2 regions of the Paraburkholderia sp. BR14374 genome follow, and region 2 is predicted to be linked to the other one. Evidence: predicted binding sites of a transcription regulator. Region 2 holds the regulator's gene; the other holds the start of a gene.
The links. The regulator LexA, encoded in region 2, represses DNA repair genes until DNA is damaged. The targets are predictions, from matches to a motif close to ACTGTATNNNNATACAGT.

Region 1: the regulator LexA is predicted to act here: its motif matches at 4,726-4,743, upstream of AB3X86_RS06930 (ATP-dependent helicase).

The regions. Positions count from the first base shown of each region.
Region 1 is NZ_JBFPKF010000002.1:650,121-659,151, reverse strand. It holds gene AB3X86_RS06960 (phospholipase D family protein) at 1-82, opposite strand, end outside; gene AB3X86_RS06955 (bile acid:sodium symporter family protein) at 211-1,170, opposite strand; gene AB3X86_RS06950 (MATE family efflux transporter) at 1,507-2,922, opposite strand; gene AB3X86_RS06945 (RNA-binding S4 domain-containing protein) at 3,218-3,436, opposite strand; gene AB3X86_RS06940 (hypothetical protein) at 3,793-4,311, shown strand; gene AB3X86_RS06935 (hypothetical protein) at 4,403-4,666, shown strand; gene AB3X86_RS06930 (ATP-dependent helicase) at 4,789-6,927, shown strand; gene AB3X86_RS06925 (DUF4088 family protein) at 6,958-7,725, opposite strand; gene AB3X86_RS06920 (AzlD domain-containing protein) at 8,052-8,375, opposite strand; gene AB3X86_RS06915 (AzlC family ABC transporter permease) at 8,372-9,031, opposite strand, start outside.
Region 2 is NZ_JBFPKF010000008.1:65,510-74,540, forward strand. It holds gene AB3X86_RS20005 (ABC transporter permease) at 1-173, opposite strand, end outside; gene nodI (nodulation factor ABC transporter ATP-binding protein NodI) at 193-1,107, opposite strand; gene AB3X86_RS20015 (universal stress protein) at 1,447-1,914, shown strand; gene AB3X86_RS20020 (DUF2939 domain-containing protein) at 1,986-2,603, opposite strand; gene AB3X86_RS20025 (hypothetical protein) at 2,723-3,067, opposite strand; gene lexA (transcriptional repressor LexA) at 3,191-3,841, opposite strand; gene AB3X86_RS20035 (sulfate ABC transporter substrate-binding protein) at 4,153-5,199, shown strand; gene cysT (sulfate ABC transporter permease subunit CysT) at 5,353-6,249, shown strand; gene cysW (sulfate ABC transporter permease subunit CysW) at 6,246-7,250, shown strand; gene AB3X86_RS20050 (sulfate/molybdate ABC transporter ATP-binding protein) at 7,251-8,309, shown strand; gene AB3X86_RS20055 (CysB family HTH-type transcriptional regulator) at 8,431-9,031, shown strand, end outside.

The sequences.
Region 1 (9,031 bases), on a different contig from region 2:
GGCCCTGCACGCTGTTTTCCCCTTGTTGCAAGCTTTTCGCGTGGCGACAGCGAAGGCCTGTGCACGCTGTCGAGAAAATCATTCTAAGGGAATTGGGGCGCGGGTTCCGCGTACGTCGGCAAACGCAGCGGAGTGCCGCGCGTTGGTCGGGAGGGCGCCGCGGTTCGGTGATCGATCACCTGCTGCAAACCGCGGCGCGCGGAGGCTGTATCAGACGCGCTCGACGTGCAGCGCGCGCTCGCCATCGGGATGCGTCGAGCCTTTCGCCGGTCGGCCCGCCCACACGCCCGCGAGCAGCGAACCCGAGAGGTTGTGCCAGACAGAGAACAGCGCGCCTGGCAGCGCGGCGATCGGCGTGAAGTAGAGCTTGCCGAGCGTCGCGGCGAGGCCGGAGTTCTGCATGCCGACTTCGATCGCGAGCGTCCGGCAGACGGCTTCGTCGAACCCGAGCAGACGGCCGCCCCAGTAGCCGCCGAGCAGGCCGATGCCGTTGTGCAGTACGACGCCGACCATCACGAGGAAGCCCACCGACGCGATGCTCTTCTGCGTGCCGCCCACCACCGCGCCGATGATCAGCACGATCGCGACCATCGACACGAGCGGCAGGATCGGTTCGATCTTGCGCACCAGCTCGCCGAACAGATGATTGACGACGAGACCGACGACGATCGGCAGCGCGACGATCTGCAGGATGCTCACCAGCATGCCGTGCACATCGACGGCGATCGACGCATCGACGTAAAGGCGCGTGAGCAGCGGCGTCGCGAATACGCCGACGAGCGTCGACAGCGCGCTGATCGTCACCGACAACGCGACGTCGCCGCGCGCTAGATAAATCATCACATTCGACGCGGTGCCGCTCGCAACGCTGCCGACCAGCACCATGCCGGCGGTCAGGTCGGGCGGCATGCGCAGCGCCTTCGCGATGACCCATGCGGCGAGCGGCATCACGAGGTAGTGCAGCACGATGCCGGCGATCACCGGCGCGGGCCGCGTGAACACGCGCAGGAAATCGCCGGCCGACAGCGTGACGCCCATCGCCAGCATGATGATCGTCAGGAGCGAGGTGACGTGCGGCGCGACGCCGGAAAAAGAGGCCGGCGAGAAGTACGCGACGACCGAGACGAGCACGGCCCAAAGCGGAAACAGGCGGGTGACGCGGGCAAGCATGGCGGGTGGTCCTTGGTTATGTTGTATCGCGAGAAAGCGGGGGCCGCGGCGCGGCCGGGTGTCGGCTGGCGTTGCGGCATTCGTCGCGCCGAAGCGGGTGAAGCGGCTACGGCAAGCGCCGTGGCGAAAGCGCGGCAAACACGGGCGGCCAATCGAAGCCGCACGCATCGCGGGCAATGGTGGGTGCTCCCGCGGCGCCAGTCCGGCTTTTGCCTTGGTGAGGCGCGCCGTCGTGCGGTTCCTGGCGCGTGAGCGCGGGTTAGCGCTCGCGTGCAGCGGCGGGCATTTTACCTTTTACAGTGAGTGCTTCAGGAGCGAGACTTGCCGCTGCGCCGCTCAAACCGAGCGCGCGGGCGGTGTGATTGATGCCACCGTCGGCGGTTGCCGGCCGCTCAGCTTGTGAAAACGCAGTGTCATCAGCAGCGCGACGCTCGCGAGGCCTGCCGCCAGCCCCCACCACAAGCCGCGCGCGCCGAGGCCGGCGTGAAACGCGAGCAGATAGCCGGTCGGAAAGCCGATCACCCAGTAGCCGAACGCGGCGGCGATCATCGGGATGCGGGTGTCCTTCAGGCCGCGCAGACAGCCGGAGCCCACCGCCTGCATCCCGTCGACGACCTGGAAGATCGCCGCCACGCCGAGCAGCGAACTGGCGAGCGCGATGGTCGGCGCGTTGGCGGGATCGTCGAGATGCAGATACAGGCCGACGATCCAATGCGGCGCGGCGATCAGCATGAGACCCGACATCGACATGAAGCCGACGCCGAGCGCGAGCGCGACGAAGCCCGCGTGGCGCGCGGCGAGCGGCTGACCGGCGCCGGCCCAGTAGCCGACCCGCACATTGGCCGCCTGGCCGATCGACAGCGGCACCATGAACGCGACCGACGCGACGTTCAGCGCGATCTGATGCGCGGCCAGTTGCGATTCGCCGAGCAGGCCGACCATCAGGCCGGTGGCAAGGAACAGCGTCGACTCGACGCCGTAGGTGATCGCGACCGGCCAACCGATGCCGAACAGCTCGCCCATCAGCGGCAGCTTCGGCCGCGTCGCGACGACGAAATGCCGGAAGCGCGGCCGCAGATGCAGCAGCGCCATCAGCACGAGCGCGGTCAGCCACACGGTGATCGTGGTCGCGGCCGCGGAGCCGAGAAAGCCGAGCCGCGGCAGCCCATACGCGCCGTGAATCAGCCCGTAGTTCAGAAAGCCGTTCACGCCGACGCTCACCAGCGACACCCACAGCAGCCGCCGCGCCGCGCCGATCGCCGGCAGGAACGAGCGCATCAGGCCGACGCCGATCAGGCTCGCGGGTGCGCCCCAGCGCAGCACCGCCGCGTATTGGCCGACGTTGTGCGCGAGCAGGCCCGGCTCGCCGAACGCGCGCAGGATGTGCGACGCGAACGACAACAGAATGAACGCCGGCACCGCCAGCAGCACCGACAGCAGGAAACCGGTCCAGTAGATATGCGGCACGCGGCCGTCGTCCTGCGCGCCGCGCGCGTGCGCGACGCTGACGCTGACCGAGGTCAGCACGCCCTGCAGCAGCGTGACGACCACGAAAAATAGATTCGCGCCGAGGCCGCCGGCGGCGAGCGCGTCGGGGCCCAGCGAGCCGAGCAGGATCGTGTCGGTCACGCTCATCGCCATCTGCGACAGTTGCGCGATCGCGAGCGGCGCGGCGAGCCGCGCGGTGTCGGCCGCGTGGCGGGATAGGGTCGGCGGCCGGCTGGCCGCGTGGGCGAAGCTGGGTTGAGTCATCGAATGCCTGGCGGCGAAAGTTGGCAACTGCGGCGGCAACCGCAGTGGCGACAGTGAGAGGCGGGCGCAAGCGGTGCCGCATTGCATCGCGCTGCGCTCCGACGGGCGATGGAGCGGCGGGGCAGCGGGCGGAGAAATTCCGCGGCGCGGCGGCGAGCCGGTCAGCCGACTCCACGCCCGTGGCGCGGTCCGTCGTTTACCTGTCGAAACCGACAGCTTATTGCCTCGCCCGGGCGATGTCGATGGACAACGCACAGTTCCGGTGCGCGGCGTCCTGCGAATTTCCGGAGTGGCGTCAGCCTTCGTGGACCGCGATCCGCGTGTCGCCGAGCAACACGACCTGGCCCGCGCGGATCTTGCAGGTCTTGCGGGTCTCGACCCGGCCATCGACCATCACGGCGCCGTCCGCGACCATCATCTTCGCGGAACCGCCGCTATCCGCGAGGCCCGTGATCTTCAGCAGATTGTGCAGTTCGACGTACTCGCCGGTCAGCGTGAAATTGAGATTGGGCATGACTTTGCACCTTGGGCACGGGTCGCGTTGGGGGTTCGCATCATAAAGCAAGTGCACGGCGGCGCGTCGGCGCGGGGCCGTCTCGCCTGTGTCGGATGCATCCAGCGAGCCATTGCGCAAGCAAATGAAAGTAGATGTTATTCAGTTGTGGAGAGTGAAACGTTGCGTAACGCTGGTCGCGCCGGACGGATTTCACTCCTAAAGTCCACCTCAGCAGCAAAGCCCGCTGGTATTCCGGGACCGCTCCCCGGCCACCCATCCAGCGACGCATAGACCGGGCGGGGCGCGTGAGCCATTCCGTCATCACGACGCCAGAGAGTCCGCCCGTGTCACAACTAAGTCTAGAGAGGATAGCCATGACCCAGATTCGTACGCTCCTGATCGGTACCGCCCTCACCGCTTTTGCCGCGACGGCCGCCGTCGCGCAGACCGCGCAGCCGGCAACAGGCATCGGCGGTCAGGCGCAGATCCAGAGCCAAGGGGCCGCCGAGATGGCGCCGCCGTCCGCGGCCGGCGCCCAAGGCATGCAGGCCGAGCCGTCGGCGCAAGGCATGCAGCAAGTCCCGGGCGCGCCCGCCGCGCAAGGCGTCGCCGCGCCGCCGCCGGGCCGTCTGACGGCTTTGGGCTCGACCGACCCGCTCGTACAGAAGCGCGACGCCGACGCGAAGGCCAACGCCGAGTATCGCGCGGCGAAGAAGTCCTCGAAAGCGGAACTGAAGGCTGAGCAGAAGGCCGCGAAGGACCAGTACAAGGAGCAGGTGCGCGGCGCGAAGCTGAACCAGAAGGCGGACAAACAGAGCGCCAACAACGAAATGAAGATGGAGATGGAAGGGCAGGCTGCCGCGCAGACCGACGGCGCGGACATCAAGCATTAAGCCCTGCTGGATGCCGCGGCGCGTGGGTCGGCGAGGCTCGCGCGCCGGGGGCGTCTGTCACTTTGCAAGCTGTGCCTCAGGGAGAACCCAAATGAACATCGACCGTTCCAGCCGAACCCGCATTTACGCCGCGCTGATCGCGGCTTGCCTGTCATCGGCCGTGCTCGCGCAGACCGCCGACCCGGCTTCGGCACCCGCCACGCACGCTGACAAGAAGGCCGCGAAAGAGCAGGCGAAGGCCGACAAGAAAGCCGCGGTCGCCCAGGCGAAAGCGGACAAGACCAAAACCGACGCGCAGGCCGATGCCGACAAGGCCGCCGCTGAGGCCAGCGTGAAGGACGCGAAGAAGCAGTAGTAGCGCGCGGCGTAGACCGCCAGGCAGGCGCCCCAAAAAAGGGGCGCTTGTCGCATTGGGTTGTATGGATATACAGTGTGCGTCGCATCCTGAAAATCCATCCAACCCGCAAAAACCGCTCAGTGTCCACCGTCGCCGAATCCGCTCCGTCGTTCGATACCGCCGCCTGGCTCGCCAAGCTCAACGACGCTCAACGCGAAGCCGTCGAATACGGGACCGACACGCCAGACGCGCTGCCCGGCGCGCTGCTCGTGATCGCGGGCGCGGGCTCCGGCAAGACCAACACGCTCGCGCATCGCGTCGCTAATCTGGTGGTGAAGGGCGCCGATCCGCAGCGCATCCTGCTGTTGACCTTCTCGCGCCGCGCGGCGCTCGAAATGACCCGCCGCGTGACACGCATCACCGGCGCCGCGGCGACCACCGTCGGTGCACGCGCCGCGCTCGCGCAAGGGCTGACGTGGGCGGGCACGTTTCACAGCGTCGGCGCGCGGCTGTTGCGCGAATACGCGGATCTGATCGGCCTCGCGCCCGCGTTCACGATCAACGACCGCGAAGACTCCGCCGACCTGATGAACCTCGTGCGCCACGAACTCGGACTGTCCGCGAAAGAACGGCGCTTTCCGGCGAAGGGCACCTGCTTCGCGATCTACTCGCGCGTCGTCAACACCGGTGCATCGCTCGGACAGGTATTGGACAGCGCGTTTCCGTGGTGTCGCGAGTGGGAGGACGACCTGCGCAGGCTGTTCGCCGCGTACGTCGACGCCAAACAGAAGCAGAGCGTGCTCGACTACGACGATCTGCTGCTCTACTGGTCGCACATGGCCGCCGAGCCCAGCATCGCGGCCGATCTGTCGGCGCGCTTCGACCACGTGCTGGTCGACGAATACCAGGACACCAACCGCCTGCAGGCGTCGATCCTGCTCGCGCTGAAGCCGGACGGCCGCGGCCTGACCGTGGTCGGCGACGACGCGCAGTCGATCTATTCGTTTCGCGGCGCGACCGTGCGCAATATCCTCGATTTCCCCACGCAATTCGAGCCGCCCGCGATGCAGGTCACGCTCGAGCGCAACTATCGCTCCACCGAGCCGATTCTCGCCGCGTCGAACGCGGTGATCGAACTCGCGAGCGAGCGCTACACGAAGAATCTGTGGACCGACAAGGCGTCGGCGCAGCGCCCGCGCCTCGTCACGGTCGCCGATGACGCCGCGCAAGCTCGCTACGTCGTCGAGCAGGTGCTCGAAGCCCGCGAGCAGGGCGTCAAGCTGAAGTCGCAGGCGGTGCTGTTCCGTGCCGCGCATCACAGCGCCGCGCTCGAGATCGAGCTCACGCGCCGCAACATCCCGTTCGTCAAATTCGGCGGGCTCAAATTTCTCGACTCGGTGCACGTGAAGGACGTGCTCGCGGTGCTGCGCTGGGCCGAGAATCCGCGCGACCGCGTCGCCGGCTTTCGCGTCGTGCAGCTGCTGCCCGGCGTCGGTCCGGCCACCGCGGCGAAGGTGCTCGACGACATCGTCGCGCGCGCGGATGGCGGCGATCCGGTCGCGACCGCGGGCGGTGTGCTGGCCGCGTTTGCGGCGCCCGCAAGGGCGCAAGAAGACTGGCATCCGTTCGTCAGGCTGATGTCGAGCGTGTATGGCCGGCAAACGCCGTGGCCCGCCGAGTTCGAGATGGTGCGGCGCTGGTACGAACCGCATCTGGAGCGCAATCACGAGGACGCCGCGATCCGTCACGCGGACCTGCTGCAGATGGAAAGCATTGCGGGTACCTATCCGTCGCGAGAGCGCTTCCTGACCGAGTTGACGCTCGATCCGCCCGACGCCACCAGCGACGAATCCGGCGTGCCGCTGATCGACGAGGATTACCTGATCCTGTCGACGATCCATTCGGCGAAGGGCCAGGAGTGGCGCAACGTGTTCGTGCTGAATGGCGTCGACGGCTGCATTCCGTCCGACCTGGGCACCGGCAGCGACGAGGAAATCGACGAGGAGCGGCGCCTGCTCTACGTGGCGATGACGCGCGCGAAGGAAGACCTGCATATCGTCGTGCCACAGCGCTTTTACGTGCACAACCAGACCCATCTGGGCGACCGCCATGTGTGGGCGTCGCGTACGCGCTTCATCGCCACGCCGATGCTGCCGTTGTTCGACGCGTACGCATGGCCGCGCGTGCCGGTGGCGAGCGCGCCAAGCGCGGCGGGGCTCGCGGCGGCCGCGCAGGCCAGGATTGAGATCGCGGCGAAGCTCAGGAAGATGTGGGACTGAGCGGCCGGCGCCGCTCAGTTCAGTCGAAGCTCAACGCGGCTGCCGCTGCTGTTGCTGCGCGACCGGAGGCGGCGGCACGAAGAAATTGCGCAGCCATGCCGCGAGCCGCGAGAACACGTCGTACGGCTCCTCGACGAAAATCTCCGGCTTCAAAAGCCGCAGATACTCCATGATCTGCTGCGCTTCCTGCTTCTGGAACGTGCCGTGCGAAATGCCGAGCCGCAACAGCCCACGCAGTTCGCCGAGCTTCTCGCGCGCGGTGCTGCCGACGCTCGTCTCGCACGCGATCTTCGCCTCGTAGACGCGCTGGCGCAGCGATTCGACCAGCCGCCATGCCGGCGTCTGCATCACTTCCTCGAGCGCCTGGATGTCCTGCACCGTGCTCTTGATCTGCGCGGCGAGCGGATCGACCAGCGTCGCGTCGCCTTCCGCTTCCTTGACGATCGCGGCGGCCCAGTCGCGGCATTGCCTGGTGAGCTCCTCGGGCGTCCATTCCGAGCGCGCCGCGAAACCGAAGCCGAACTCGCTCGCCTGACGCATCAGGATCGACACGACGTCGGGAAACTCCTTGTCGAGCGTGCGTTTGGCCCACGCGTACTGGCCGCCTTGCAGCATCCGCTGCACCGCGTGCTCGGTGAGCGGCACCATGTTGTCGAGCAGCTTCGCGCGCAAGAAATCTTCGAACGACGGCGTCGCGAACTGCGGGTCGAGCTTCAGCGAGACCCGCAAAAAGGCCTCGAAGTCTTTGCGCAGCGAAGCGACGGTTTCGTCCTTCAGTTTCAGGGTGATTTGACCCATGTGTTATCCCGTTTAATGCGGCCGCGCGCGGCGCGCCGTCGCACGATCGCCCGGTCACTCCCGGACCGAGGCGACGCGACGCCGGCTGCCGACGCGCTCGATTTCAAGCTGTTGCCGCGTAACCAACGGGACGACTCCCGATGAGCGGACCTCGACTGCATATCGGCGGGGTGGCGGGAAACTTGAGGGCGGCCCGGCGACGGTTGCGGGCTTTGGAGGGGTGCTTCGGGCGCTTGCGCGCCTCGCTGCCGCTGGGAGAGGGGGGCGCGGTCCGCGACGTGTCGACGGACCGCTGACGAGTCGATGAGCGTGGAGAAAGGGCGCGCTTACTTCAGCACCACGCACTGCCATACGAAGAACACGACGAGACCGATTGCGATCGTCAGCAGCGGCCTGCGCGTCACGGCACTGACGACGATCGCGGCGAGCGCGCCGACCAGCTGCGGATTGCGCCAGGTCAACTCGGCGTTGTTGCCGTGCGGCGACACGGCCATCGGGACGATGATCGCGGTCAGCACGGTGACCGGCACGAAGCTGAGCGCCGTGCGCATCAGCGGCGGGAACACGAGGCGCTCGCCGAGCACGAACACGGCCGCGCGGATCAACCACGTAATCGCGGCCATGCCGACGATCAGAACGACGTAGTTCATCGCGTCGCCTCCACCGGACGGCGCGCGCCACGCAGGTTCAGACGCGACATCGACAGCAGCACGCCGACCGCGACTCCCGCGAACACCGCGCCGAGCAGGCCGAGCTTATACGGCCACGCTTGCCAGAAAAACGCCAGCGTGCCGGCGGTGACGGCCGCCGCGATATAGCGCAGCGCGACCAGTTGCGGCACGACGATCGCGATGAACGTCGCGACCATCGCGAAGTCGAGGCCGAGCGACTGCAGGCCCGGGAAGGCCGCGCCGAACAGCAGGCCGGCGACGGTCCACAGCTGCCAGTTCAGATACATCGCGACGCCGGCGCCAAAGAAGTAGTACGGACCGACGGTACCCGGCTCGCGATGCCGGTAGTGCTCCCACGCGACCGCGAAGACTTCGTCGGTGAGCAGCGCGCCGAGCGCCCAGCGCCAGCGCTTCGGCAGATGCGCGACGTGCGGCGCGAGCGTGGCGCTATACAGCACGTGACGCAGATTGACGACGAGCGTGGTCGCCCAGATTACGGCGAAGCTCGCATGTCCGGCGATCAGCCCGAGCGCGATGAACTGCGCGGAACCCGCGAAGACGACGAGCGACATCAACTGGCCGTGCCACAGATGCAGCGGGCCGGACGTCACGAGCGTGCCGAAGATGACGCCGAA
Region 2 (9,031 bases):
TAGATCATCGGATCGGCGAGGTTGCCGAACATCGACGCAATCGCGAGCTTCTTCCACACCAGATAGTTGCGGCGCCACACCGCGATCCAGTTCGTGGCATTGGCGGGGAAGGCGCCGAACGGCTCTTGTGCCGATGGCGTGCCGTCGTGGGTTTCGTAGGTGCGTGCGTCCATCAAGTGTCTCGCTGCGGGTTCAGTCCTGCATTTCGCGGCCGGTGAGCCGTAGAAACACATCTTCGAGATTCGCCGGCCGATGCAGATAGCGCAAATCCGCGCGCTGCTTCAGGCGCATATGCACGGGCTGCGCGTCGTTCACGTAACAGAACAGGGTCTCGCCGCTGATCTCGGTGCGCTCGGCGAGCGGTGCGAGTTCGTCGCGCAATGCAAACGGATCGGGACCATAGATCTCGATCACGTCGCAGCCGATCTCGGACTCGATCAGCTCCCGCGGCGCGCCTTCTGCGATCTTGCGGCCTTCCTCGATCACGCACAGTCGATGACAGAGCCGTTCGGCTTCTTCCATGAAGTGCGTGGTCAGCAGGATGGTCTTGCCGCGCGCGAGCAGCGATCTCAGTCGCTCCCAGATCAGATGGCGCGCTTGCGGGTCGAGACCGGTGGTCGGTTCGTCCATGATCAGCACGTCGGGATCGTTGATCAGCGCGCGCGCCAGCGTAAGGCGCCGCTTCATGCCGCCCGACAGTTCGCTCACGCGTGCGTCCGCCTTGTTCTCGAGGCGGGCGAATTCGAGCAGACCCGGCACCGCCGCGCGACACTGCGCGGCGCTCAGACCGAAGTAGCGGCCGAACACGAGCAGATTTTCACGCACGGTGAAATCGGGATCGAGGTTGTCGAACTGCGGGACGACGCCCACGCGCGAGCGCGCGAGGCGCGCGCGGCCAGGGATCGGTTCGCCGCACAGGCGGATCGCGCCGGCGTCGGGCGCCGCGATGCCGAGCAGCATGCGCAGCGTCGTGGTCTTGCCGGCGCCGTTGGGGCCGAGGAGCCCGAAGCATTCGCCGGTGTTCACATGAAACGACAATCCGTCGACGACCGTTTTTTCGCCGTAGTTTTTCCTGACCTGATGGAATTCGATGGGGGCTGCGGGCATGACTCGAGCGAGGCTCCGGAAGAACACATAACGTACGCGCAAGACACACAACATACCTGCGACCCACGCATTGCGCACAGGCCGCTTATTCTAGGGTATCGGCCACTGACGCGAGCGGGTGTCCGGGAACGAGTAATGCATGGGATGCGATGCGTTCACATACGAACTTTTGCGGTGCCGCAAACGTGTGCGAACACTGCTCCAGGTGGCCCAACGCTTGTGCAGACGGCTTCAGCACGCACCGATTATGCACTTAGCGTTTTCCATCTCTTGCAAGGCGAATTGCGGCGCACCATGATTGATTCAGACCGCGCTTTCCGCGCGAATGGGAGAAGACAGATGGCGAGCTACCGGAAAATCCTGTTGTGCTACGACGGCTCGCGCGAAGGCCGCAAAGCCCTGCGTTGCGGCGCCGATCTGGCGTTGGACCTGAAGGCGGAAACGCATCTGCTGTCGGTAGTAGACATGCGCTCCAGCATCGCGCAAAGCGCGGGCTTATTGACCGATGTGGCCTGCGGAAGCTTCGAAAAAACGGCCCGCGAAATTCTGCAGGAGGGCGTGAACTGGCTGACCGAGCGAGGCGTGAACGCGCAGGGGCATTTCGCATTCGGTCATCCGATCGACGAGATCGCCAACCTTGCCAACGAGTTGCACGTCGACCTCGTGGTGGTCGGACATCGCTGCCGGACCGGTTTGTCGAGGTGGTGGATGGGGGCGGGCAACACGCCGCTGCTCGACCGCGTGTCGTGCAGCATTCTGGTGGCGTGCTCGTCCGCGCAGGAGCAGCAGCAGGCGGCCGCGGCGTAATACGAACAAACCTGACACGCGGCTGGCTCCGATGGCCAGCCCGCGCATCTCCGCAGTTCACGGCTTGAACCTCACTCGTTCAGATTGATCGCCGCGAGCTTCCACGTGACCAGACCTTCGCGACGGAAGATAGCCGAATAGTTCGCGTTGCCTTCGCCGCGGCGGTACGTGACCACAAACTCGTTGAGACTCCGATAGCCGGCCGTGCTTTGACGCCCGGGCGGCGGCGCGCTTGCGTGCGTGGTGGTGTCGCCCGCGGCCGATGCGGCCGGCGCTTCTCCGCCCGCGGCTGGCGGTGCTGACGGTTGCTCGCCCGGTGTGCCGCGCGGCGGCATGCCGTTCAGCAGTGCCGCGACGCCGTCGGGTGTCGCATAGGCATCGACGAGCGGGCCGATCAGTGTCACGCCGATCACCGCGCCGATCGTGGCCATCTTGTTGCCGGCATCCGCTTCGAGGCGGCGCGTCAGCATGGCGCCCACCTGCTGCTTCAGGCTATCGCGCAGCGCGGGGAAGTCGACGTACTGATTGACGGTTTGCACGTCACGCGCGTCAGCCGCGCGTTTGAGATTGTTCACCGCGAGATACGGTGACGCGTAAATAAACCCCAGCGCGGCAATCACGATCACCACGATCAGCGTGATCAGCAGCGGCCGGGTGGCGCTGCCCGGTGTGCGTTTCGGAATGGTCATCGAATGGGACTCCACGTCAGTGATGATCTAACGTCGACCACGGCGAGGTCGAAACGATCCCATCCCGCGCGAATCTCTGAACATCCGAAGTGCTTATTGCATGCGTGCTCAGAATTCGCTCAGGCTTCGAACACCGCGCCGTGCACGTTGGCTTCGTCGGCTATGCAACGATCGATCATACGGCATACGGCGTCCACCGTGCCGACCATGATCAGTCGCGACGGTCCATGATAGACCCGCACCGGAGCGCGGCGCGCGGGCTCCGCGATATTCAGCGCCGAATTCAGCGATACGCGCGCAAACGCCGGCAACGACGACGGCAGACCGCAAGCTTCGGCAGGTACGTCGAACAGCGACGGCGTGCGCGCCGCGGGCGCCTCGATCGGCGCGCAAGGCGTGAGCTTGCGCAGATGGCGCAGACGACCGAACTGGCGAAAAGGCAGCAGGCGGGCAAGGCGTTCCATGAGTCTCTCCAGACGATGCGGCTTGAATGCGCGGCGTAATGCGGGCGCGTAATGCGGGCGTTAATGCGGGCGTTAATGCGGCTTGGTTCGGACAAACCGGCGCGAGCGTTCCGGCAACAAAGATCAGAACTCGCTGGGGCGAATCAGCCCGACCGCGATCCCTTCGAGCGCGAAATCCGCGCTGCCGCTTTCCACGAAGATGTTGTCGTAGTCGGGGTTTTCGGCGATCAGTTCGAGGCCGTTCGGCCGGCGCTTCAGACGCTTGACCGTCACGTCGTCGCCAAGCCGCGCAATGATGATCTGGCCGTCTTTCGCTTCGCTGCGCTTTTGCACCGCGAGCAGGTCGCCGTCGAGAATGCCGGCGTCGCGCATCGACAGGCCGCGCACCTTCAGCAGGTAGTCGGGCTTGCTCGAGAACAGCGCCGGGTCGCACGCGTAGTGCTGCGAGATATGTTCCTGCGCGAGGATCGGGCTACCCGCCGCGACCCGGCCGATCAGCGGCAATGACAACTGCATCAGGCCCGCATGCGGCAGCGTGAACTGGTGCGGCGCATCCTCCTGCCCGGACAGCAGGCGGATGCCGCGCGACGCGCCGGCCGCGAGTTCGATCACGCCCTTGCGCGCCAGCGCGCGCAGATGCTCTTCCGCGGAATTGGCCGAGCTGAAACCGAGTTCGGCGGCAATTTCCGCGCGAGTGGGCGGAAAGCCGGTGCGTTCGATCGCGCGGCGGATCAGATCGAAAACCTGCTGCTGTCGTGCGGTGAGTTTGGTCATGGCCACTGTATGTATGAACAGGTGACTGTATTTTTATACAGTATTCGGCGCATTTCAAGCTTTACTTTAGGTTCGGCGCAAGGGGCGCGCTGGGGCGTCGTTTATCGGCGACATGGTGACGATTTCGACGTCTGAACAGCCGGCGCGTCTGCCGTTACCACTTTTGAGCATTAAAAAATGAAGAAACATTATTTTTAATGATGAAAGCCCTTCGATAGACTGGCTTCCGGGTTAGCGCTCATGTGCACGTGACCGCGACGCAAAACAACACCAGACGCTCAACAGCGGACATCACGCGGAGAAATATTGAAATGGACCATCGGCATACGGGGCTCGCGGCTCGAACCAGAAAACTGATCACGGCGCTTGCCGTCGGCGCGGCGGGTACGCTCGGCATGTTGGGCGCAAGCGGCGTCGCGCACGCCGACACCACGCTGCTGAACGTGTCCTACGATCCGACGCGCGAGCTGTATCAGGACATCAATCAGGCATTCGGCAAAGAATGGAAGGCCAAGACCGGCGAAGCCGTCACCTTCAAGCAGTCGCACGGCGGCTCGGGCGCGCAGGCTCGCTCGGTGGTCGACGGTCTGCAGGCCGACGTCGTGACGCTCGCGCTCGCTTACGACATCGACGCCATCGCGAACAAGGGGCTGGTCGACAAGAACTGGCAGAAGCGTCTGCCGGACAACGCCTCGCCGTACACGTCGACGATCGTGTTTCTGGTGCGCAAGGGCAACCCGAAGCACATCAAGGATTGGGACGATCTGGTGAAGCCGGGCGTGTCGATCGTGACGCCGAATCCGAAGACCTCGGGCGGCGCGCGCTGGAACTACCTGGCCGCGTGGGCGTACGCCGAGCATCAGCCGGGCGGCAACGACCAGAAGGCCAAGGAGTTCGTCAGCAAGCTGTACAAGAACGCCGGCGTGCTCGATTCGGGCGCGCGCGGCGCGACCACCAGCTTCGTGCAGCGCGGTATCGGCGATGTGCTGATCGCGTGGGAAAACGAGGCGTTTCTGTCGGTGAAGGAGTTCGGTCCGGACAAGTTCGAGATCGTGGTGCCGACGGTGAGCATCCTGGCCGAGCCGCCGGTCGCGGTGGTCGACAAGGTCGTCGACAAACACGGCACGCGCAAGCTGGCCGACGCGTATCTGAACTTCCTGTATAGCGAGGAAGGGCAGGAGATCGCCGCGCGCAATTTCTATCGTCCGCGTTCGAACAAGGTGCCGGCCGATCTGACCGCGAAGTTTCCGAAGCTGAAGCTGTACACGATCGACGATTCGTTCGGCGGCTGGACCAACGCGCAGAAGACTCATTTCGCGGACGGCGGCGTATTCGATTCGATTTATCAGCCGCAGTAACAACCATCGCCTGAAGCACGGGCACAGGCAGCAAGGGCGCGCCCAATGGGCGCGCTTTCGGCTAACCGGGAGCCGGTGGCCAGCAGGGCGGTAGTACCGCAACACCGCAACACGAACAACCGCGCGAGCATCAACCATGAACGAGTATCCAGCATGACCACGTTGACCTTCCGCAAGCCGAGCGCATTGCCCGGCTTTGGCCTGACACTCGGCATCACGGTGGCTTATTTGAGCCTCGTGGTGCTGATTCCATTGGCTGCGACCTTTCTGAAAACCGCGACGCTCGACTGGGACCAGTTCGTGCGCGCGGTGACGTCGCCGCGCGTGCTCGCGTCGTATCGGCTGACGTTCTTCTCGGCGCTCGGCGGCGCGCTGATCAACGCGGTGTTCGGCTTTCTCGTCGCGTGGGTGCTGGTGCGCTACACGTTTCCGTTCAAGCGCATCGTCGATGCGGTCGTCGATCTGCCGTTCGCGCTGCCCACCTCGGTCGCGGGCATTTCGCTCGCGGCCGTGTATGCGGGTAACGGCTGGATCGGCCAGTTCCTCGCGCCGCTCGGCATCAAGATCGCGTTCACGCCGGTCGGCGTGCTGGTCGCGCTGACGTTCATCGGCCTGCCGTTCGTCGTGCGCACGGTGCAGCCGGTGCTCGAGGAGTTCGAGCGCGAGCAGGAAGAGGCGGCCGCGTGCCTCGGCGCGTCGCGCTGGCTCACGTTTCGCCGCGTCGTGCTGCCGGCCGTGTTCCCGGCGCTCTTGACCGGTTTCGCGCTCGCCTTCGCGCGCGCGCTCGGCGAATACGGCTCGGTGATCTTCATCGCCGGCAATGTGCCGATGAAGTCGGAGATCACGTCGCTCCTGATCATCACGAAGCTCGAGCAATACGACTATGCGGGCGCGACGGCGCTCGCGGTCGTGATGCTGGTCGTGTCGTTCCTGATGCTGCTGCTGATCAACACGCTGCAGTGGTGGCTGCAGCGGCGCACGAGCCGCGGCAATGCGGGGCCGGCGCCAGTGGCCACGAGCGTCGCGGCAATCGGTGGAGGTGTGCAATGAGCCGCGTTCCGACCAACCCGGCGAGCGTCGCGCGCCGCCCCGATCCGGTCAGCGAACCGCCCGTCGTGCGCTGGCTGCTGATCGGCGTCGCACTGCTGTTTCTCGCGCTGTTTCTGGTCGTGCCGCTCGCCGCGGTGTTCTATCAGGCGCTGAATAAGGGGCTGCGTTTTTACTTCGAAGCGCTCGCCGATCCGGATGCGCTGTCGGCGATCAAGCTCACGTTGCTCACCGCGTCGATCGCTGTGCCGCTGAACCTCGTGTTCGGCCTCGCGGCCTCGTGGTGTATCGCGAAGTTCGACTTCCGCGGCAAGGCACTGCTGACCACGCTGATCGATCTGCCGTTTTCGGTGTCGCCGGTGATCTCCGGTCTGATCTACGTGCTGATGTTCGGCGCGCAGGGCTGGTTCGGCCCGTGGCTTGAAGATCACAACGTGCAGATCATCTTCGCGGTGCCGGGCATCGTGCTCGCGACGATCTTCGTCACGTTCCCGTTCGTCGCGCGCGAACTGATTCCGCTGATGCAGGCGCAGGGCAACGACGAGGAAGAAGCCGCGCACGTGCTCGGCGCATCGGGCTGGCAGACGTTCCGTCGTGTGACGCTGCCGAACGTCAAGTGGGGCCTGCTGTACGGCGTGATTCTGTGCAATGCGCGCGCGATGGGCGAGTTCGGTGCGGTGTCGGTGGTGTCCGGCCATATTCGCGGGCAGACCGACACGATGCCGCTGCACGTCGAAATCCTCTACAACGAGTACAACTTCTCGGCCGCGTTCGCCGTGGCCTCGCTGCTCGCGCTGCTGGCACTGGTCACGTTGGGTCTCAAGCTGCTGGCCGAGCGTCATATGTCGGCGGAACTGTCGGCGGCGCGTGAGCTGCCCGCGCATGCGGGGCCGGCGCCGGCCGGTGCGTCACAGGCCAATAGCGCGCAGTCGGCTTCCCATTCGTTTTTCGTCAACGCCACGCCTGCGTCGCAGCGACATCCGCTCAAGCAAGGAGAGCTGTAAATGGGTATCACCGTTCGTAACCTGCAAAAGCGCTTCGGCGATTTCGTCGCGCTCGACAATGTGTCGCTCGACTTTCCGCCGGGCGAACTCGTCGCGCTGCTCGGGCCGTCGGGTTGCGGCAAGACGACCCTGCTGCGCGTGATCGCCGGCCTCGAATACGCGGACGGCGGCCAGGTCGAGCTGCAAGGTCAGGACGTCGCGGCGGTCGGCGCACGCGAGCGCGAGGTGGGCTTCGTGTTTCAGCATTACGCGCTGTTCCGTCATATGACGGTATTCGAGAACGTCGCGTTCGGCCTGCGTGTGAAGCCTCGCAGGGAACGTCCGTCGGAGAAGGTGATTCGCGAGAAGGTGCATGAACTGCTGAAGCTCGTGCAACTCGATTGGCTCGCGCAACGCTATCCGTCGGAGCTGTCCGGTGGTCAGCGGCAACGCATCGCGCTTGCGCGCGCGTTGGCCGTCGAGCCGAAGGTGCTGCTGCTCGACGAGCCGTTCGGCGCGCTCGACGCGAAGGTGCGCAAGGAACTGCGCAGCTGGCTGCGGCGCCTGCACGACGATCTGCATATCTCGACGATCTTCGTCACGCACGATCAGGAAGAGGCGCTCGAAGTGGCCGATCGCATCGTCGTGCTCAATCGCGGCCATGTCGAGCAGGTGGGCAGCCCGCAGGACGTGTACGACCATCCGCAGACGCCGTTCGTCTACGAGTTTCTCGGCGCGGCGAACCGTCTGCACGGCAATGTCGATGGGCAAGGCTTCGTCGTCGATGGCGCCGCGCTGCCGGTCGCGATCACGGCGGGTTTCAGCGGTCCGGCGTTCGCCTATGTGCGGCCGCATGACCTGCAGCTGTATCCGCAGGCGGCCGGGCATCGCGACGGCATCGTCGTCGACGTGCGGCGCGTGGTGACGCTCGGCGGCTCGGTGCGCGTCGAGCTCGCCGGTCGCGCGGGCAATCTGCTCGAAGCCGAACTCGATCGCGAAACGTGGCGTGATCTGCAACTCGCGGTCGGCGATGGCGTGACCGCGGTGCCGCGCGCGCTGCGGGTGTTTCCGGCGCAGTGAGATGGCAGCGCCGCCGTGCGGCGCTCGAAGCAGGAGAGAAACGTATCGGCCGTACCGAGTGGTTCCATTTGGCATTTGGCGGCTCTAATAACTCAACTCTGGCAGAACCGGAGACATATCGATGAATTTCCAGCAATTGCGCTTCGTGCGCGAGGCCGTGCGGCAGAACATGAATCTGACCGAAGTGGCGAACGTGCTGTACACGTCGCAGTCGGGCGTGTCCAAGCAGATCAAGGATCTCGAGGACGAACTGGGCGTCGACATTTTCATTCGCCGCGGCAAGCGGCTGACGGGCCTCACCGAACCGGGCAAGGCCGTGCATCAGCTGATCGAGCGGATGCTGCTCGATGCGGAGAATCTGCGCCGCGTCGCGCGTCAGTACGCGGATCAGGACAGCGGCCACCTCGTCGTCGCGACCACCCACACGCAGGCCCGCTACGCACTGCCGAAGGTGGTTCGACAGTTCACGTCGGTGTTCCCGAAAGTGCATCTGGCGCTGCGTCAGGGCAGCCCGCAGCAGATCGCGCAGATGATCATCAACGGCGAGGCCGATATCGGCATCTCGACCGAGGCGCTCGACCGCTTCCCCGACATCGTCACGTTCCCGTGCTATTCGTGGCATCACGTGGTGGTGGTGCCGAAGGATCATCCGCTGGTCGGCCGCGAAAACCTGACGCTCGACGAGATCGCCGAATTCCCGATCGTCACGTACGACCAGGACT